Regions from separate parts of the Yimella radicis genome, predicted to be linked through region 1. Evidence: riboswitches for the same ligand, from Rfam matches in the RefSeq annotation. Region 1 holds a riboswitch; the other holds the start of a gene.
What was found. A riboswitch is a leader RNA that binds a small molecule or an ion and turns the genes downstream of it on or off. The one in region 1 is predicted to bind thiamine pyrophosphate.
Positions count from the first base shown of each region.

Region 2: another riboswitch for thiamine pyrophosphate. It lies ahead of thiC (phosphomethylpyrimidine synthase ThiC); the one in region 1 lies ahead of ACYU8W_RS03110 (thiamine ABC transporter substrate-binding protein).

Region 1 covers NZ_BAAGZR010000003.1:272,592-282,566, forward strand. The annotation lists gene ACYU8W_RS03085 (heavy metal translocating P-type ATPase) at 1-432, opposite strand, end outside; gene ACYU8W_RS03090 (thioesterase family protein) at 526-1,332, shown strand; gene ACYU8W_RS03095 (N-acetylglucosamine-6-phosphate deacetylase) at 1,341-2,258, opposite strand; gene ACYU8W_RS03100 (ABC transporter ATP-binding protein) at 2,255-3,256, opposite strand; gene ACYU8W_RS03105 (ABC transporter permease) at 3,259-4,902, opposite strand; gene ACYU8W_RS03110 (thiamine ABC transporter substrate-binding protein) at 4,902-5,966, opposite strand; TPP riboswitch at 5,983-6,090, opposite strand; gene ACYU8W_RS03115 (DUF4235 domain-containing protein) at 6,236-6,574, shown strand; gene ACYU8W_RS03120 (Lrp/AsnC family transcriptional regulator) at 7,008-7,532, opposite strand; gene ACYU8W_RS03125 (thiamine pyrophosphate-dependent dehydrogenase E1 component subunit alpha) at 7,598-8,722, shown strand; gene ACYU8W_RS03130 (alpha-ketoacid dehydrogenase subunit beta) at 8,719-9,750, shown strand; gene ACYU8W_RS03135 (dihydrolipoamide acetyltransferase family protein) at 9,743-9,975, shown strand, end outside.
Region 2 covers NZ_BAAGZR010000001.1:94,906-104,880, forward strand. The annotation lists gene ACYU8W_RS00445 (saccharopine dehydrogenase family protein) at 1-116, shown strand, start outside; gene ACYU8W_RS00450 (hypothetical protein) at 113-1,522, shown strand; gene ACYU8W_RS00455 (acetate--CoA ligase) at 1,703-3,619, opposite strand; gene thiD (bifunctional hydroxymethylpyrimidine kinase/phosphomethylpyrimidine kinase) at 3,697-4,500, opposite strand; TPP riboswitch at 4,534-4,643, shown strand; gene thiC (phosphomethylpyrimidine synthase ThiC) at 4,641-6,341, shown strand; gene ACYU8W_RS00470 (MFS transporter) at 6,338-7,660, shown strand; gene thiM (hydroxyethylthiazole kinase) at 7,683-8,441, shown strand; gene ACYU8W_RS00480 (thiamine phosphate synthase) at 8,426-9,100, shown strand; gene ACYU8W_RS00485 (AAA family ATPase) at 9,066-9,975, opposite strand, start outside.

The DNA.
Region 1 (9,975 bases):
GCCCCAGAGCACGACCGGCGTGGTGAGCGCCAGAGCGACCCACTGCCAGCCGGTGAACTGGAACGCGGGCACCATCGACAACAGGATCACGGGCAGGACGAGTGGCCAGACGATCATCAAGCGACGCTTGAGCACCTCGGCAGGTGCCACCTCGTGATTCATGTGGTCGTGCGCATCGTGCGTGCGCTCGGACGCGCCGTAACCGGTCTTCTCCACGACCCCGATCAGGTCATCGACCGTGATCGGGCGCGGCGCCCGCACCAGCGCCTTCTCGGTCGCATAGTTCACCGAGGCGCTCACACCGTCGACCCGGTTGAGCTTCTTCTCGATGCGCGCCGCGCACGACGAACACGTCATTCCGGTGATGTCGAGCTCGACATCCCGCAGATCGCCGTTCGCGTCGGCCTTCCGGACGTCCTGATCTGTGGTCATGTGGACTCACCTCCACCTTTCACTATACCCCTGGGGGGTATAAACGCCCAGCCCGGTCGTCCATTCCCTGTATCCGAAACTACGCTCAATCGAGTGAGCCTCGATCCGCACTCCGACGCCTACTACCGGCGCATCGACGAGAACACCTTCATGCCCACTCTGCACGCCCAGGGTGCCTGGCAGGACGCCGAGCAGCACATGGCCCCGATCAGCGCGTTGATGACCTACATGCTCGAGGCGCACGATCCTCGCGACGACATGCAGATCGGCCGCATCACCTGGGAGATCCTCGGCATGATCCCGGCCGCGGAGTCGCACATCGAGGTGGTCACGCTGCGCCCGGGACGCACCATCGAACTGCTCGAAGCCACCCTCACGATCGGCGGCCGCGTGATCATCCGCGCCCGCGCCTGGCGGCTTTCGGTGCAGGACACCACCGCTCGTGCCGGAAACGAACTGCCCACGATGGACGGTCCGGAGCACGCCGCTCCCATGGACCCGACGAAGGAGTGGCCCGGTGGCTACATCGCCTCGCTCGAGATGCGACAACTGCCCAGTGGGCGCGACGGACGCCGGTCGGTCTGGATCCGCACGCGTCCGACGCTGGTCGAGGGCGAGCGGACCACTCCTGTGGCCGCTCTGGTCACCCGCGTCGACACGGCCAACGGCGTTGCGACGAGGGTCCGCCCGACCGAACTGATGTTCCCGAACGTCGAGTTGTCACTGCACCTGATCCGGACGCCACGACCCGGCTGGGTCGGTCTGGACACGGCGGTCACCTTCGGACCGACGGGCCTCGGCCTCACCTCGACGACGGTCCACGACGAGGACGGCCCGGTCGGCAAGATCGAGCAGTGCCTGACCGTGCGCGAGTTCCCGGACCGGAACTCGGCCGAGTAGCTGCCTGCTCAGAGCCGGAGCGCTCGGCGCGGGGTCACGGACGCCGCGGTGAGCACGTCGGCTTCGGGCAGACCCGCCACGTCGATCGCCCAACGGACACAGTCGGCCAGCGTGGAGGTGCTGCCGGCGATCGAACCCCCCTGCACGAGGCGGGCAGTGCCGCCCTCCACCCGCACGTCGAGCGTGCCGATCCGGTAGGGGCCGTCGCTGAGCCCGGTCGCGGCCATCGAGTCCGAGACCAGCACGATCGCTTCGGGACCGAGGGTCTCGAAGACCATCCGAACCACCTCGGGTGCGACGTGGACGCCGTCGGCGATCAGTTCGACGAACACGTCTCCGCGGCCCGCTGCTGCGAGCGCGACCGCCACGGGACCACCGGCGCGGTGGTGCATCGGCGGCATGCCGTTGAACAGATGCGTGATCAACGCCGGATGTCCCGACCTTTCGACCACGTGATCGATCGCAGCCGTCACGGTGGCGGCATCGGCATCCGTATGGCCGATCGCGGGGGTGATGCCGTGGGCGACCAGCACGCCGATCAAGCCTCGGGTGTCACCACGTTCGGGAGCGAACGTCATCTGGCGCAACGCATTCGGCGCTCCGGCGTGCTCCGCGACGGCCGCGAGTTGCTCGATCAACGCGCGGTCGGCATCGCGCAGGGCGGTCGGGTCGTGAGCGCCGCGCCGCGCGTCCGACAGGAAGGGGCCTTCGAGGTGGATGCCGAGCAACGTGCCGTCGGCGACGAGCGGGGCGAGCACGCGCACCGAGTGCTCTATCGTCTCTGCCGTGCCGGAGACGAGGCTGGCGACAAGCTGCGAGACCCCTTGCGACCGGTGATAGCCGGCGGCGGCGCGACTTGCCTTCACGTCTGCTCCGAACTCATGACCGAGTCCGCCGTGACAGTGGATGTCGATGAGTTCGGTCATGCCTCGGCCTTCGACGTGGTGATCGCGTGCGGGTTGAGTTCCAGCCTGACCGATTCGTCTGGGCGCGCGGACGACGGGTCGTCCCCCACCGCCGGGACGAGGCCGACGCCGGGCAGCTCGACGGTCAGTGCCGAACCCCCGCTCACCGCACGCGTCTCCCGTACGACTCCTTCGAACGTGCCGGCATCGGAGACGCGGAAAGCGTTGTCGCGCAACAGAACCGGTCCGTCGGCATTCGCTCCCGGGAGGCCGGCGGACGACCAACGCCGGGCATCCACCTCGGTTCGGTAGCCGAGCATGCGCGCCACCTCCCGGCCGCGTGGCTCACGCCAGACCTGCTGCGCCGGACCGTGCTGCACGATGCGGCCGGCGAGCATGACCGCCAGCTGATCAGCGACAGTGAGTGCTTCGTCATGGTCGTGCGTGACCAGCAATGCGGTCGTGCCCGTCTCGGTGAGGATGCGGCGCAGATCGGTGGCCAGCCGCTCTCGCAGGTCGCGGTCGAGAGCCGACAGCGGCTCGTCCAACAGCAGCAGTCGCGGTCGTGGGGCGAGCGCTCTGGCGAGCGCCACGCGCTGCTGTTGTCCGCCGGAGAGCGTGTTGATCGAGCGTTTCTCGTAGCCGGCGAGTCCGACGAGCTCAAGCAGTTCGGTGATCCGGGCGGTGCGTTCGCGGGACGCAACCCCCTGCCGCCGCAGCGGGTAGGCGATATTGCCGCCGACGTCGAGATGACCGAACAGTTGCCCGTCCTGGAACATCAACCCGAACCCACGGCGGTGGGTCGGTACGCGCGTGACGTCCTGACCGTCGAAACCGACGGTGCCGGCTTCGAGGTCCTGCAGCCCGGCGATGACCCGGAGCAGGGTGGACTTTCCGCAACCGGACGGTCCGAGGATCGACATCACCTGGCCCATCGCAAGCTCGAGGCAGACGTCGTTCACGGCCACCGTCGCGCCGAAACGGACGCGGACGTCGTTCACCACCAGACCCTCTTGCATGCTCACCAACTTCCCGTCCGACCGCGCAGTCGCTCGACCGCGACCATGATCGTCGCAGTCACACCGGCGAGGATCACGGACGCCGCGAGGGCCATGCCGAAGTGGTCGGCGCCGGGGCGACCGATCAGTTGGTAGATCACCACGGGCAGAGTCGGATTCTCCGGCCGCGCAAGGAAACTCGTCGCGCCGAACTCACCCAACGACACGGCGAAGGCGAACCCGGTCGCAGCCAGCAGCGGCTTGGTCAAAACCCGCCGGTCGACGTCCCAGAACACCCTCATCGGGCTGGCACCGAGTGCAGCGGTCGCTTCCCGTTCCCGCGGGTCGACCGAGCGCAGCGCGGGCGCCATCACCCGCACCACCAGCGGCAGAGCGACGAGCGCCTGCGCGACCGGGACGAGGAGCGGCGACGAGCGCAGGTCGAGCGGCGGCTCGTCCAACGCGATCAGGAAGCCGAACCCGACGGTGACCGCGGAGATACCCAGCGGCAGCATGAAGGTGGCGTCCAGCGCCGACAGCAGACGGCGTCCGCCCGCCGAGGTCGGACGCCGGGTGATCACGAAGCTGACCAGCAGTCCGAGGAGCATCGCGAGCAAGGTGGCGTCGACCGCCACCCGCAACGAGGTCAGCAGCGCATCGAAGACGCTGACCTGCAGGGCCGGCACCGATCCGACCTGTGTGAGCTTGCGGTAATGGGCCAAGCCCCAGCCGTCACCGACCTGCAGCGACCGGGCGACGAGGGTGACCAGCGGCGCCAGCACGAAGATCAACGCGGCGCCGGTGAGCAATAGGTGAGGCAGATCGCTGCGCCGAACCCGTTGCTGCACAAAGGTGCCCGATCGAAGACGGGTCTCGCCACGGTCGGTGATGCGTTCGGTCAGCAACAGCAGTGCGATCACGACCAGTGCCTGTAGCAGGCTCAGCACCGCGGCGGCGCGCAGGTCGAGGAAGTTCGTGGTCAGCAGGTAGATCTCGGTCTCGACCGTCGAGTAGCGCACCCCGCCGAGCGTCAGCACCACGCCGAAGGACCCGGCACAGAAGAGGAACACCACCATCGCGGCGGAGACGACGGCCGGACGCAACGCCGGCAGAGTGACGGTTCGCAGCACCGTCCACGGACTCGCGCCGAGCGAGGCCGCAGCCTCGGCCTGCCGTGGATCGAGCGACTGCCAGCGTCCGCCGACGGTGCGCACGACCACCGCGATGTTGAAGAACACCAGGGCGGCGAGAATCGCCTGCCACGAGCCGTCCCAACCCAGGAAACCCAAGGGACCGGACGTCGACAGCAGGCTACGGAACGCGATGCCGACCACGACGGTCGGCAGCACGAAGGGCATCACCAGCAGCCCGCGCACCAGCCCCGTCAGCGGCAGTTTCAGCCGGTAGGTGACGTACGCGATCGGCACGCCGAGCAGCACGGTGATGAGCGTCGCGAGCGAGCTGATCCACACCGTGAACCAGACGACGCGGCGGGTGCGTGGCCTCGTCAGGACGTCACGTACCGCGTCCAAGGACCATTGCCCGTCGAGGTGCAGGCCTCGGGCGACCATCGCCGACACGGGCAGCAGGAAGAACACCGCCAGGAAGGCCAGCGGGATCAGTGCTGCGAGCGCCGGAACGAGCGATCGCCCGAGGCGAGTAGGCATCACCCGGAGACGGCGTCCTGCCAGCGGCGCAGCCAGTCGTCCCGGTTCTTCGTGATCTTCGTGGGGTCGACCTGCAACGGCTTGTCCGGCACCTTGACCGCGGTCTGCCAGGCGTCGGGCAGCTTCACCTGGTCATCGACCGGGAAGACGTACATGTTCTTCGGCATCGACGCCTGGAACTTCTTGCCGAGCATGAAGTCGATGAACGCCTTCGCGCCGGGCTCGTTCTTCGCGCCCTTCAGCACGCCGGCGTACTCGACCTGCCGGAAGCAGGAGTCCGTCATGGCGGACGTCGTCGGCTTGCCGTCCTTGATCGTGTCGGCGGGAGAAGTGTTGTACGACAACACGATCGGACGCGTCCCCTTGCCGCCGCCGGCGGTGTAGTCGACGCCCCACGCGTCGCTCCAACCGCTGGTGACCTTCACGCCGTTCGCCTTGAGCTTCTTCCAGTAGTCCTGCCAACCGTCGTCGCCGTACTTCGCGACAGTGGCGAGCAGGAAGGCCATACCGGGCGAGGACGTCGCGGCACCGGGCGTGACGAAGAGGTCCTTGTACTCGGGCTTGGTGAGGTCGTCCAGGCTTTGCGGCTTCGCCTTCTTCTTCGCCGCGAACCAGGCGTCGTCGACGTTGACGCACACGTCACCGAAGTCGATCGGCGCGAGCGACTGCGCGGCTTCGCCGGGTAACGCGTACTTCGATGCGCTCTTCGGGAGTGCCTTCGGTTCGTTGGCGGCGAGCGCACCGGAGTCGACGACCCGGGAAGCGAAGGTGTTGTCGATGCCGAACACGACGTCGCCCGTCGGGTTGCCCTTGGCGAGCACGACCGCGTTGGCGAGCTTGCCCGCGTCCCCGGAGGCGAGCACCTGCAGTTGGTATCCCGTGGTCTTGGTGAACTCGGCCTGCACGTCCTTGGGGATCACGAACGACTCGTGAGTGACGAGCTTGACGGTCGTGACCTTGCCGGACGATGTCGCTGCGGGCTTGTCGTCGCCGGTGGTCGAGCAGCCGGCGATGGCCAGGGCGAGGGTGCCGCAGCACGCGGTGGTGAAGGTTCTCCGGAACAACTGATCCTCCTCGGATGCAAGGAGGGGCTCGACTTCCTACACCGGTACTAACCGGATCAGGTTCGAGGGTCTGCGGCCCGATCGCCGCACTCTCAGCGCACCGTGCGCTCCCCTGTCGTTTCCGCATCGGACGCTACACCGTCTCGCCGGCGTCTTGTCGGCGGCCGTTCCATGCGGCCGGGATCACAGCCCGAATCATCGGGCGCGCAAACGTGCAAGCCGGGCGAAACATGGCAGGCTCTGACCAGACAAATCGACCCGACCGGCCGGTGACGGCCGCTGACTTGGAGGAACTCATGGGCTCTGTGGTGTGGAAGATCGTCGCGGCTGCGGCCGGTGTGGCGGCAACTCAGATCGCCAACAAGGTCACCAACCAGGGTTGGCACGCAGTCACCGGACAGCCGGCGCCGGTCGGCAAGCACGACCCGAACTACTCCGCCAAGGAGACCGCGCTGTTCGTCCTGCTCGCCGCCGCCGTCGCGCAGGGTGTGCGTGCGCTGGGTGAGCGCAAGGCCGCCGAATTCTGGACCAAGACCGCCGGTCACCCGCCGCAGGTCGTCGTCAAGGAGCACCAGAAGGCGCTGGAGAAGGCAACGAAGAAGGCCTGACCAACAGCCTCACGTCCGGCCCACCGGGTCGCTTCTGGCCGCCCGGTCCGCGACGGCTGCCGCCTGCGCGGCCAGTCGTGATTTGGATGACCAGAAGCGATCTGTATGTCCGGACGTGGTCCGCGTCAGCTCCGCAGATCCCGCGCCGGACGCGGGTGGTGGTCGGACAGTTGGTTCCACCACGAGTACCGCGATGCCGCGGCGGCCACGTGCGCTTCGTACACCGCCGCCGCCGACCGCGCGCAGGCGAGCGCTTCGCTGCGGTCGACCCGGTCAGCGGCTCGTAGGTCGGCAGCGCCAGAGCGACCGCGTTCCCGGCTGCGACATAGGGCCAGTAGTCCGACAAGCCTTGTCGTCCATAGGGCGCACGCAGCTTGACATGTGCCTCCCGCCGCGGAATCCCCCGCCCGCAGCGGGAGACACAGCCATGTGCTCACGCCTCCCACGGAGTCCCGACCCCACGGGACTCGTCGAACACCAGCCAGGTGCGGGTGCCCAGGACGCCCGGGATGGCCTGGATGCGTTCGAGGACGAGCGTGCGCAGCGAGGCATTGTCGGGCGCGTGCACCTGGACGAGGACGTCGAAGTCCGAACCCATGAGCGAGATGGTGTCCAGATAGGGCAACGTCGCTAGTTCCTCGCTGACCCGCCGCCAGGTGTTCTGCTCGATGTTGATCGCCACGTACGCCGTGGTGGTCAGGCCGGCCGCCGCGGGATCGATGGCGATCGTGAAGCCGGTGATCACTCCTCGTTCACGCAACCGCTCGATGCGCGCGTAGGCCCCGGCCCGACTCAGATGCAGCTTCTCGGCAAGCGCTCGCACGGACAGCCGGGAATCCTCGCGCAACGCCGCCAGGATGCGTGAATCAACCACGTCCAGGGCCGCTGCCGATCGTCCAGCCGTGGGTGCGGAGCGTGCATCACTACTGGACGAATTGATCTCATCTTCGGCATTCATGCGCCGATCATCCACTCCTTTGCGCCGAACTTGAGCCAGTCGGCCCGGATCGCGACGATAGTGTGATGCAGACCACAGTCCATGATCCGACGATCGAGGACCTCCTGCCCTCGGCCCGACCGGTGCAGCTGATCGACCCGACCGGCGCCGAGGTCACCCAGACCGGCACCCGTCGTCCCTATGTCATGCCGGACGCCGACCGGCTCCAGGACGTCTGGCGGCACATGGTGATCGGACGCCGCTTCGATCTGCAGGCGACCGCTCTGACCAAACAGGGTCGGCTGGCGGTCTATCCGTCCTCGCGTGGCCAGGAGGCCTGCCAGGTCGCTGCGATCCGTGCGCTCACCGAGCGCGACTGGATGTTCCCGACCTATCGCGAGTCGATGGCTCTGGTGACCCGCGGCATCGACCCGGTCGAGGTGCTGACCCTGCTGCGCGGCAGCGCGCACTGCGGGTACGAGCCGATGAAGCACCGCACGGCCGCCCAGTGCACTCCGCTGGCGACGCAGCTGGTGCACGCAGCCGGCACGGCCTACGGCCTCAAGCGTCGCGGTGAGGACTCCGTCGCGCTCGGCTTCATCGGCGACGGTGCGACCAGCGAGGGCGATTTCCACGAGGCGCTGAACTTCGCGGCGGTCTTCGATGCGCCCGCGATCTTCTTCGTGCAGAACAACAAGTACGCGATCAGCGTCCCGCTCTCCAAGCAGACGAAGGCACCGTCGTTGGCGTACAAGGGAATCGGCTACGGCGTGGCCAGCGAGCAGGTCGACGGCAACGACCCGGCCGCGGTGCTCGCCGTCATGGACGCGGCGCTCGAGCACTGCCGCATCGGCAAGGGTCCGTTCCTCATCGAGGCGCACACCTACCGCATGGACGCACACACCAACGCCGACGACGCGAACCGCTACCGCTCCGGCGACGAGGTCTGCGCCTGGCTCGACCGTGACCCGATCGCGCGTCTCGAGGCGTACTTGCGTTCACGCGGTCTGCTCAACGACGACCAGGCCAACGCGGTCCGCCAGGAGGCCGAAGCGTTGGCCTGCGACCTGCGAGACCGCATGAACGCCGACCCCGTTGTCGACCCGATGTCCTTGTTCGACAATGTTTTCCAGTCCACGACGCCTCAGGTTGAGGACGCCCGCGCCATGGTCGTCCGCGAACTGCAGGCCGCCGACGAGGTGACCCGATGACCACCATCGACGCTCCTGCCCGCACCAGCTCGCTGACCTTTGCGAAGGCGATCAACCAGGCGCTGCGCGATGCGATGACCGAGAACGACGACGTCCTGGTCTTCGGTGAGGACGTCGGCACCCTCGGCGGCGTCTTCCGCATCACCGACGGGTTGACCCGCGACTTCGGCGAGGACCGCTGCTTCGACACGCCGTTGGCTGAGTCCGGCATCGTCGGGTTCGCGATCGGCCTGTGTTACACCGGTTTCCGGCCCGTGGTCGAGATGCAGTTCGACGCGTTCGCCTACCCGGCGTTCGAACAGATCGCTTCTCACGTCGCGAAGATGCACAACCGCACCGCCGGCAATGTCACGCTGCCGATGGTCATCCGGGTGCCCTACGCCGGCGGCATCGGTGGGGTCGAGCACCACTGCGACTCCTCCGAGGGCTACTACGCGCACACGCCCGGCCTGAAGGTCTACACCCCGGCCACGCCGCAGGACGCATACTGGATGCTGCGCGAGGCGATCGCCGATCCCGACCCGGTGATCTTCATGGAGCCGAAGGTCCTCTACTGGAGCAAGGCGGACGTCGACACCGAGACTCCCTCGGCGCCTGTCGGTCTGGCCGCCGTGCGCCGGCCGGGCAAGGAGGTCACCCTGGTGGCCTACGGTCCCTCGCTACCGGTGTCGCTGAAAGCGGCCGAAGCAGCCGCCGCAGAGGGTTACGACGTCGAGGTCGTCGATCTGCGCAGCATCGTCCCGTTGGACGACATGACGGTCATGGAGTCGGTGCGGCGTACCGGACGCTGCGTGGTGGTGAGCGAAGCGCAGGGATTTGCCGGCGTCGCAGGCGAATTGGCCTCTCGGATCGCCGAACGCTGCTTCCACTCCCTGGCCGCCCCGGTGCTGCGGGTCAGCGGGTTGCCGCTTCCGTATCCGGCGCCGATGCTGGAGCACACCTACCTGCCCGGTGTCGACCGCATCCTCGATGCGATCGACCGATTGCAGTGGGACGACGAGCCGTTCGTCGGTGACAACCGTGGCTGAGCGCGTCTTCAATCTGCCCGACCTCGGCGAAGGACTCACCGAGGCCGAGATCGTGGAGTGGCTGGTTCACGACCAGGCAGAGGTGTCGATCGACCAGAACGTCGTGGTCGTCGAGACCGCCAAAGCCACGGTCGAGGTACCCATCCCCTACGCCGGGCGGGTCGCCACTCGCCACGGAAGCACCGGTGATGTGGTCAGAGTCGGTGCCCCGCTGATCACGGTCTC
Region 2 (9,975 bases), on a different contig from region 1:
CACTCCCGGATGGACGCCAGGGTGGATTGCTCACTCCCGCAACGGCATTGGGCATGCCCTACATCGAGCGGCTGCGCGCGCAGGGGTTCACCATCGAGGCCGAGCCCATGGTGTGAACGAGGCACTCACCCGACTGGTCAACCTGCTGCGAACGCAAGAGGCCGAGCGACTGCGCGGACGCAAGCTCGTGGTGTTCGCGCCGGTGCTGGCATCCGCGACCCCGCGGGTCGAGCACTACCGCACCCTCGGGGTGACCGAACAGCTGATCGTCACCTTCGGTGACGGCACCGGCCCCCTCCCCAGCGGCGACGACCTCACCGTCGTCCGCGCGACCTACGAAGCGCCTGTTCAGTCGGTGATGGATGAGTTGGCAGGGTGGCGACACGTGCTCAACAACCCGCCCGCTCACGTGCTCGCTGCGGTCGACAGCTTCGACCCGGAGGGCACCGCGCTCGTGCTCAACGCGACTCCGACGGCGAGTGACGCGAAGGTCTTCGGACGCGACGTCATCGGCGGCAGATCACTGGCCGACGAGTCGCTCGAGGACAAGACGTTGTGCGGCGCGATCTTCGAGGCCGCCGGTCTTCGGACACCTCCCGAGCAGGTGGTCCCCGCGGACTCGAAATCGCTGCGCGACAGCGTTCTTCGCCTGGACCGCGGCGCCGGCGTGGTGATTTCGGCGGACGCGTCGCAGGGCATGAACGGCGGCGCCGCCAAGGTGTGGTGGGTGCGTCCTGGGACCGACCCGTCAACCGTCTTCCGCGAGGTGGCCGCAGCTGGCGAGCGTGCGCGGGTGATGCCTTTCCTGGAGGGTCAGCCGTGCAGCATTCACGGCATCGTCACCGACCGGGGCGTGCTCGTGCTGCGGCCGGTCGAGCTGTGCATGTTGCGCCCAGCGGGCGGGCACCGATTCGTGCAAGCCGGCGTTTCCACGTGGTGGGATCCGATCTCGACGCAGCGCGACGAGATGCGCACCGCTGCACGACGCGTCGGTGAGGCGCTTGCTGGAGAACACCGCTACCGCGGCGCGTTCGGAATCGACGGCATCCTCACAGCCGACGGTTTCCGCCCGCATGAGCTCAACCCCCGCTTCTCCGGCGGCATCAACACCATCAACAAGGGCACGGCCGACGTGCCACTCAACCTCCTCGACCAGACCGTCCGCTCCGGCGCGAACCTCGACGTTGACCTTGAGGCCGTCGAGACCGAGCTGCTCGACGCAGCCGACGCGAACCGCGCCGGCTCCGCCTATCTGGCGACGGACGCGGTGACGCCACAGGCGACGACCGCGATGTTCGTGTGCGGCACCCCCGATGATCTACGCCCCTGCGACGACGACGCCACCGCTGTCGGCACCGTCGAACTCGGACCCGCAGCGATGGGCGCGTTGGTGCGGTTCACTCCCATCGACTTCGCGCACGGCGAGCGGATGACACCGTGGGCCGCAGCCGCACTCGACCTCGCAGATCGGTTGTGGCACACCGGATTCGGCCCGATGGAGCAACCGCGCGAGGTTCGCTAACTCACAATTGCGTTGCCGTTCGGCGCCCGCACCGCGGAATGCACGGGCCCGCAGTGCACGGGTGATCTTCGCCGACCCCGAGGGCAACGAGAGGATCGCTGCGACCCGACCGTCCGGGCGGTGACCCGCGTCTTCACCCGAGGTACGGCTCGCTCCGCGACCATAACCCTGCGAAGTGCCTTAACCCTGCGAAGTGCCTTGTCGCCCGAGGGTTTCCGCGAGGGCGTCGAGCACGGAAGGGTCCTCGATGGTCGAGGGCACCTGCGCGTCCTGGCCGTCGGCCATCTGGCGCATCGTCTTGCGAAGGATCTTGCCCGACCGGGTCTTGGGCAGTGCGGCGACGACGTCGACCTGCTGCAGGGTGGCGATGGCGCCGACCTCCTCGCGCACCCGCTGTCCGAGCTCGGTGCGCAACTGTGTGAGCCCGGCATCGTCGAGGTTGGCCCACTTGTCGCCGGCCTTCAACACGACCAGCGCACGCGGCACCTGACCCTTCAACGGATCGGCAACACCGATCACCGCACACTCCGCGACCGCAGGGTGGCCGGCCAGCGCCGCTTCGATGCCGCCGGTGGAGAGCCGGTGCCCGGCGACGTTGAGCACGTCGTCGGTGCGGCCGAGCACGAACAGGTAGCCGTCGTCGTCGATGTAGCCGCCGTCGCCGGTGAGGTAGTAGCCCGGGTAGGCCGACAGGTACGACGACTCGTACCGGGCGTCGTCCTGCCAGAGTGTCGGGAGTGTGCCGGGCGGGAGCGGCAGCTTGATGCAGACCGCGCCCTCGGTGCCCGGCGGCACCTGTTCACCCATCGAGTCGAGGATCTGCACGTCGTAGCCGGGGGTCGGCACCGCCGCTGATCCCGGCTTGATCGGCAACTGCTCGAGCCCGATCTGGTTGGACGCGATCGGCCAGCCGGTCTCGGTCTGCCACCAGTTGTCGACCACAGGCACCCTGAGCTTGTCGGTGGCCCACTGCCAGGTGTCGGGGTCGAGACGCTCGCCGGCCATGAAGAGGGTGCGGAACGACGACAGGTCGTGGCCGGCTATCAACGCCGCATCCGGGTCTTCCTTCTTGATCGCCCGGAAGGCGGTCGGCGCGGTGAACAACGCCTTCACGCTGTATTCGGCGATGACCCGCCAGAAGGTCGAGGCGTCGGGTGTACCAACGGGTTTGCCCTCGAACACGATCGTCGTGCAGCCGGCGATGAGGGGTCCGTAGACGATGTAGGAGTGGCCGACGACCCACCCCACGTCGGACGCGGTGAACCATACGTCACCCGGTTCCATGCCGTAGACGTTCGTCATCGACCACTGCAGCGCAACCTGGTATCCACCGTGATCGCGCACGATGCCCTTCGGCTTGCCGGTCGTGCCGGAGGTGTACAGCACGTAGAGGGGGTCGGTTGCCGCGACCGTCTCACAGCCCGCCGGCTCGACGGCGCCCGGTTTCATCGCCGTCGCCCAATCGATGTCGCGCTCCCCCGTCTCGGCCTGGAGTTGCGGACGCTGCACCAGCAGTACGCGATCGGGCTTGTGCTCGGCGCGCTCGATCGCCTCATCGACCATCGGCTTGTACGGGATGACGCGGGTCCGCTCCACACCGCACGACGCGGTGACGACGACCTTGGGCCGCGCGTCGTCGATGCGGGCGGCGAGCTCGGCCGGCGCAAAACCGCCGAACACGACCGAGTGCACCGCACCGATCCGGGCGCACGCCAGCATCGTGATCACCGCTTCGGGAATCATCGGCAGGTACACGACGACACGATCGCCCTTGCCCACACCGAGCGCCTTCAGCACCCCGGCCGCCCGCCCGACCAGATCGAGCAGCTCGGCGTAGCTGTAGCTGCACCGGCCCTCGGTGACCGGGCTGTCGTAGATCAACGCCGTCTGGTCGGCCCGGCCCTCGATCACGTGGCGATCGAGCGCGTTGTAACAGATGTTGGTCTGGGCGCCGGGGTACCACCGGTAGAACGGAGGGTTCGTGTCGTCGAGCGCCTGGGTCGGCTTCTTGAACCAGTGCACTGCCGATGCCGCGTCCAGCCAGAAGCCCTCGGGGTCGGCCATGCTGCGCTGATACTCGTCGCTGTAAGCACCCATGGCGCGAGTGTGTCATCGGCCACACTCTGGCCGCTGCGACTCGCGCCGGACGGCCCGAATCGGTCGCTCAGCGGCGGTCACCACCATCGGTGGAAGTGGTGCACCGGCCCGTGACCGGCGCCGATCTCGAGCGAGTCGGCCGCGCGCAGCGCGTCGGTCAGCCAGCCCTTTGCGTCGGTCACGGTGGTGTGCCAGTCGGGCCGCTGCGGACGCAGGGCGACCAGCGCGGACGACAAGCTGCAGCCCGTGCCGTGCGTGTTGGTCGTGGGGATGCGCGGGGCTGCGAACCGTTCGAAGCCGAGTGCGTCGACCCATAGGTCGACCGCGTCGCCGTCGAGGTGGCCACCCGTGATGAGCACCGCGGGCACACCGAGGTCGAGCAGGCCCATGGCTTGATCGCGCATCCCCCGCTCGTCGGTCGCAACAGGGGTGGCGGTCAATGCGGCGGCCTCCGACAGGTTCGGTGTCACAACGCTGACAACGGGCAGCAGGTCACGCAGCACAGACGTCACCGACGCGTCGCCGAGGCGGTCTCCGGAGGTTGCGACCAGCACCGGATCGAGCACGATCGGCACCCCGCGATCACGCATGTGCAGGAGCGTCGGGCGGATCACCTCAGCGACCCCCGCTGAGCCCAGAACACCGATCTTCACACCGTCAACACGCACGTCACTTGTCACCGAATCGAGCTGTGCCGCAACGAATTCCGAATTGATTGGTAACACCTTCTGCACACCGATCGTGTTCTGCGCAGTCAGTGCTGTGAGAACGCTCATGCCGTACGCACCGAGTGCGCCGAAGGTCTTCAGATCTGCCTGGATTCCCGCACCTCCACTCGGGTCACTGCCGGCGATCGAGACGACGGCTGGTGGACGGACCATGTGCGACACCGTAAGTGACATGGGTTACGGTGGCGACACCCACACGGGAGCCCTCGGCAGAGGGCTGAGATCGAGCTGACGCCGCTCGGACCGTCCGAACCTGCCCGGGTCATTCCGGCGAAGGAAGTGAGGAGATCTCGATGTCCGAGATTCATCCCAAGCACCGCCTCCACCACCTCGTCGACGGCGACATCTGCGTGCCCGTCACCGCGATCAGCCTCGACGAATCCCCCGACGGCACAACGAATCCCGATGTGTATGTCTACCGCACCGCGGGCCCCGGCAGCGATCCTGCCGTCGGCCTACCCGCCACTCGTTCCGGCTGGATCACAAGCCGCGACGATGTCGAGACCTACGAGGGTCGCGAACGCACCCTGCAGGACGACGGACGCTCCGCCGTCCGTCGCGGCCAAGCTTCCGACGAATGGCGCGGTGAGCGACGAAATCCGTTGCGCGCCAAGCCTGGTCGCACCGTCACCCAGATGCACTACGCGCGTCAGGGCAAAGTGACGGCCGAGATGCGCTACGTCGCGCTGCGCGAGAACGTCGACGTCTCAGTCGTTCGCGAGGAGTTGGCGGCGGGTCGCGCGATCATCCCGTCCAACATCAATCATTCGGAGTCGGAGCCGATGATCATCGGCCGCCGGTTCCTCACCAAGGTGAACGCGAACATCGGCAACTCCGCGGTCACCTCCTCCATCGAGGAAGAGGTCTCCAAGCTCAGCTGGGCGACGCGCTGGGGCGCCGACACGGTCATGGACCTGTCGACCGGCGACGACATCCACACCACCCGCGAGTGGATCGTCCGCAACTCCCCCGTGCCGATCGGCACGGTGCCGATCTACCAGGCCCTGGAGAAGGTCGACGGACGCGCCGACGCCCTCACTTGGGAAATCTTCCGCGACACCGTGATCGAGCAAGCCGAACAGGGGGTCGACTACATGACGATCCACGCCGGGGTGCTCCTGCGGTACGTCCCGCTCACCGCCGAACGCGTCACCGGCATCGTGAGTCGAGGTGGATCGATCATGGCCGGCTGGTGCCTGGCACACCACGAGGAGTCGTTCCTCTACACCCACTTCGACGAGCTGTGCGAGATCTTCGCCCAGTACGACATCGCATTCAGCCTCGGCGACGGACTGCGTCCTGGATCGGTGGCCGACGCGAACGACGAGGCCCAGTTCTCCGAACTGCGGACCCTGGCCGAACTCACCGAGCGCGCCTGGGAGTACGACGTGCAGGTGATGGTCGAGGGCCCGGGACACGTGCCCCTGCACCTCGTGCCGGAAAACGTCGAACTGCAACAGGACTGGTGCCGCGGAGCGCCGTTCTACACGCTCGGTCCGCTGGTCACCGACATCGCGCCGGGATACGACCACATCACCTCCGCGATCGGTGCCGCAGTCATCGCCCAGCACGGCACGGCGATGCTGTGCTATGTCACCCCCAAGGAGCACCTGGGCTTGCCCAACCGAGATGACGTGAAGACCGGGGTCATCACCTACAAGATCGCGGCGCACGCGGCCGATGTCGCCAAGGGACACCCCGGAGCGCGCGTGCGCGACGACGCCTTGTCGAAGGCACGCTTCGAGTTCCGCTGGCACGACCAGTTCGCGCTCTCGCTCGACCCCGACACAGCGATCGCCTTCCATGACGAGACGCTGCCGGCCGAAGGCGCCAAGACGGCGCACTTCTGTTCGATGTGCGGACCGAAGTTCTGCTCGATGCGGATCAGCCAGGACATCCGGGATCAACACAAGTCGGCAATGGCTGGGATGCGGGACAAGTCGCGCGAGTTCATCGAGCTCGGCGCCAGCGTCTACGTCGACGCGGCCCAGTGAGCGCAGCGGCCACCGACCGCGAACACACCGACACCCTCTCCCCGCAGGGCCGCGCCGCCCTGCGGGGCGGAGTGGCCGGCAATTTCGTGGATCAGGTCCACATCTTCCTGCCCCTCGTCGCGCTGGCCCCTGCCCTTCCGGCCATCACCGGCCCGCACGGTGGCGCTGCCGGCGCGACGATCGTCGTGATGGCGATGCTGCTGGGACGACCCGTGGGTGGCGTCGTCTTCGGCCGGCTCAGCGACCGGTTCGGACGTACCCGAACCGCGACCGTGGCGATCGGTGGAACCGCCACGTGCACCCTCGGTATCGCGGTGACCCCCACCCATGAGGTCATCGGCGCGGCGGCGATCTGGTGGATCCTGGCGATGCGCTTCCTGGGTGGCGTGTTCATCGCCGGTGAGTACTCGGCCGCCATCCCGCTGGCGATGGAATGGTCGCGTCCGCGCCTGCGCGGTCTCTACTCAGGGCTGATCATGTCGATGGCACCGTGGGCGCAGGCGACGATCGCCTTCACCACCTGGGCGCTGCTGTCGCTGCTTGATCCCGGCGCCTACGAAACCTGGGGTTGGCGGGTACCCTTCGTCGCCGGCGGCGTTGCCTCGCTGACTCTGCTGCACTTCTACCGACGCCAGGTCGCCGACCGCGCAACAGCGGCCGCTAGCTCACGAATCGGGTTGCGGGACTTGTTCCTCGGACAGCACCGCCGCTCGTTCTGGCAACTGTTCGGGCTGATGACCGGCCTGTGGATCATGACCAACCTGGTCGTGATCGCGTTGCCGGACGAGCTGCGTCGCAGCGTCGGCCTGGACACCACGACCGCGGCCTGGACAATGGGCGCGGCCGCCGTCGCGCAGGCGATGGTCATGGCGTGCACCGGTCACCTGTCGACCCTGGTGGGCCGGAGACGGTTCTTCGTCCTGTGGGGTCTGCTGGCGGCGGTGAGTGGACCGCTGGTCTGGCTCGAGCTGGTCGGCACCTCCCAGATCGGGCGCGCGATGGCCCTCGCCTGTCTGTTGCAGGTCATCACGGTCTGCGGCTACGGACCCGTCGGCGCCTATCTCGCCGAAGGTTTTCCGGCAGCCATCAGGTCGACCGGTTACGGCACGGCCTACAGCCTGTCGATCATCGTCCCCGCGCTGCATCCCTTCTGGTTGCCGCAACTGCAGCACGCGATCGGTCATCGGACGGCTGTCGTGGCTCTGCTGGTGCTCGCCGGTCTGCTCGTGGCTTCCTGCGGGCACCTGGGGCCGCGCGACGACGTCCGACAACTCGACCTTCACCCTGCTGCGAAGGGGACCGCCCATGCACACTCCTGATGTTGCATCGCTCCTGGACGCAATGAGAGTGAAGGCCCCGTTGGTCCACTGCCTCACCGGAGCCGTATCCGCGCCGTTCGTCGCCGATGGTTTGCTCGCCGCCGGTGCCCGTCCACTGATGACCGCCACGATCGGCGAGGCACCCACCCTCGTCCGGGGCGCGGACGCGCTGTTGGTGAACCTCGCTGCTCTGGGCGAGGAGACCGCGGCAGCGATCCTGCCGACGGTCGCAGCTGCCCGTGACGGCGGCCGTCCATGGGTACTCGACCCTGCGGTCGTCGGACCGACTCCGGTGCGAACTCCCCTGGCGCGCAACCTTGTTCGCCACCATCCGGGAGCGATCCGGGGCAACGCGTCCGAAATCCGTGCGTTGGCCGGGGCGGACGGTGGCGCTCGTGGCGCCGACACCACGTGCTCCTCCCGGGCCGTCATCGACGATGCGGCCCGATTGGCACACGACGCAAGGTGTGTCGTGGTCGTGTCCGGCGAGTTGGACGTCATCACCGACGGGCAACGGGTCATCGGATCGACCGGCGGCGACGCACGCCTCACCCAGGTGACCGGAACCGGTTGCCTGCTGAGCGCGCTGGTCACGGCGTTCATCACGGTGGCGACCCCCCTCGATGCGGCCCTCACCGCTGTCGCCCTGATGAGCTCCGCCGCCGAGGACGCCGCCCGCAAGAGCGCCGGCCCCGGCAGCTTCAAGGTGGAGCTGCTGGACGCTCTCGACCGGATCGGACCAGCTCATCTGGAGGTGAGCACCCGATGGTGCAGCGGCTGAGCACGTCCCTGGATCTGCGGTGCTACCTGGTGACGTCGGGCACCTCGCGTCGCACGGTCGAGATCGCTGCGGACGCCGCAGCAGCAGGAGTAGGCGTCGTGCAGGTGCGGGCAAAACAGGCCACGACCAGGCAACTGCTCGACCTCAGCATCGCGGTGGCCGACGCCGTGCACGCAGTTGCGCCGGCGACGAGGGTTCTGGTGGACGACCGCACGGATGTGGCGCACGCCGCCCGCCTGCACGGCGCGCCGGTGCACGGGGTGCACCTCGGTACGGACGATCTGCCCGCCGACGCGGCCCGGGCCATGCTCGGCAACGAGGCCGTCATCGGACTGACGACCGGCACCGTCGAACTCGCCCGGTGGGCGCAACAGCAGCAGGAGTGGATCGACTACATCGGTGCCGGACCCTTCCGGCGGACCCCGACCAAGGACTCCGGTCGTGACCCGCTGGGCGTCGAGGGCTATCCGCCGATCGTGGCGGCGACCTCGCTGCCGGTCGTTGCGATCGGCGACATCACACCGGCCGATGTGCCGGCCCTCATGGGCGCTGGAGTTGCCGGCGTGGCGCTGGTGCGCTCGATCATGGACGCGGACGACCCGGCTGCCGTGGTGCGCGACGTGCTCAGCGGCTGCCCCACTCCCAGGCGGGTGTACTGAGCAGGCCGAACCCGCGCACCAACGTTTCACCGAAGTCCTTGTAGAGCTCGATGAGCAGGCGTTCCTCGACCGGTTCGTCCGGCTCGAACGGCGTCGGATCGAGTTCCTTGAGGAGCAGGTCGCTGTGGGTGACGACGATGACCTGAGTGTGCCGGCTCGTGGCTCGGATCAACCGTCCCAGGGCTGGGATCAGCGAGGGATGCAGAGAGGTTTCGGGCTCGTTGAGCACCATGAGCGAAGGCCGATCGACGCTCGTGAGCGCGGCCGCCCAGAGCAGAAATCGCACGGTGCCGTCGGACAGTTCGCCGGCCCGCATCGGACGCAGCATCCCGGGTTGCTGCAGCGCCAACTGGAAGAGTCCGTCGTTGACCTCGACGTCGATGGTGCTGTCGTCGAAGGCGTCAGCGATGGCTCGAGGCAGGTCCTCGAATCCCGCCTCGAGCGTCGTTGCCACGGTTGCCGCGAGGTCGTGGCCGTCGCCCGCCAGCACCCGGGTGCGCGTGCCGACCTGCGGTGCTCGGGCCGGGGCGTCGGCGTCCGAGCGGAAGCCGTCGTAGAAGCGCCAGGTGCGCAGTTGGGCGCGCAGCGCGGCGAGCTCGAAATGCTGACGTGGATCGGCGAACTCGGTCAGCATCGAGCGGTAGGTCGGCAGTTCACCGACCTCGGCCCACACCCGTCCGTCGCGCTGCTCGACCGTGTGCCAGCGGCGCCGGACGACCGTCGTCGCCGGACGCATGACCGGCCCGGAGAACACGGCCTCGCGCTTGATCTCCGGGTCGCGATCGAAGAATGATCCTGACTGTTGCGGAATGCCGAGATCGACGAGGTAACCGTAATTGTCTGTGGCGCAACCGAGTTGCAGACTGACTCGCTTG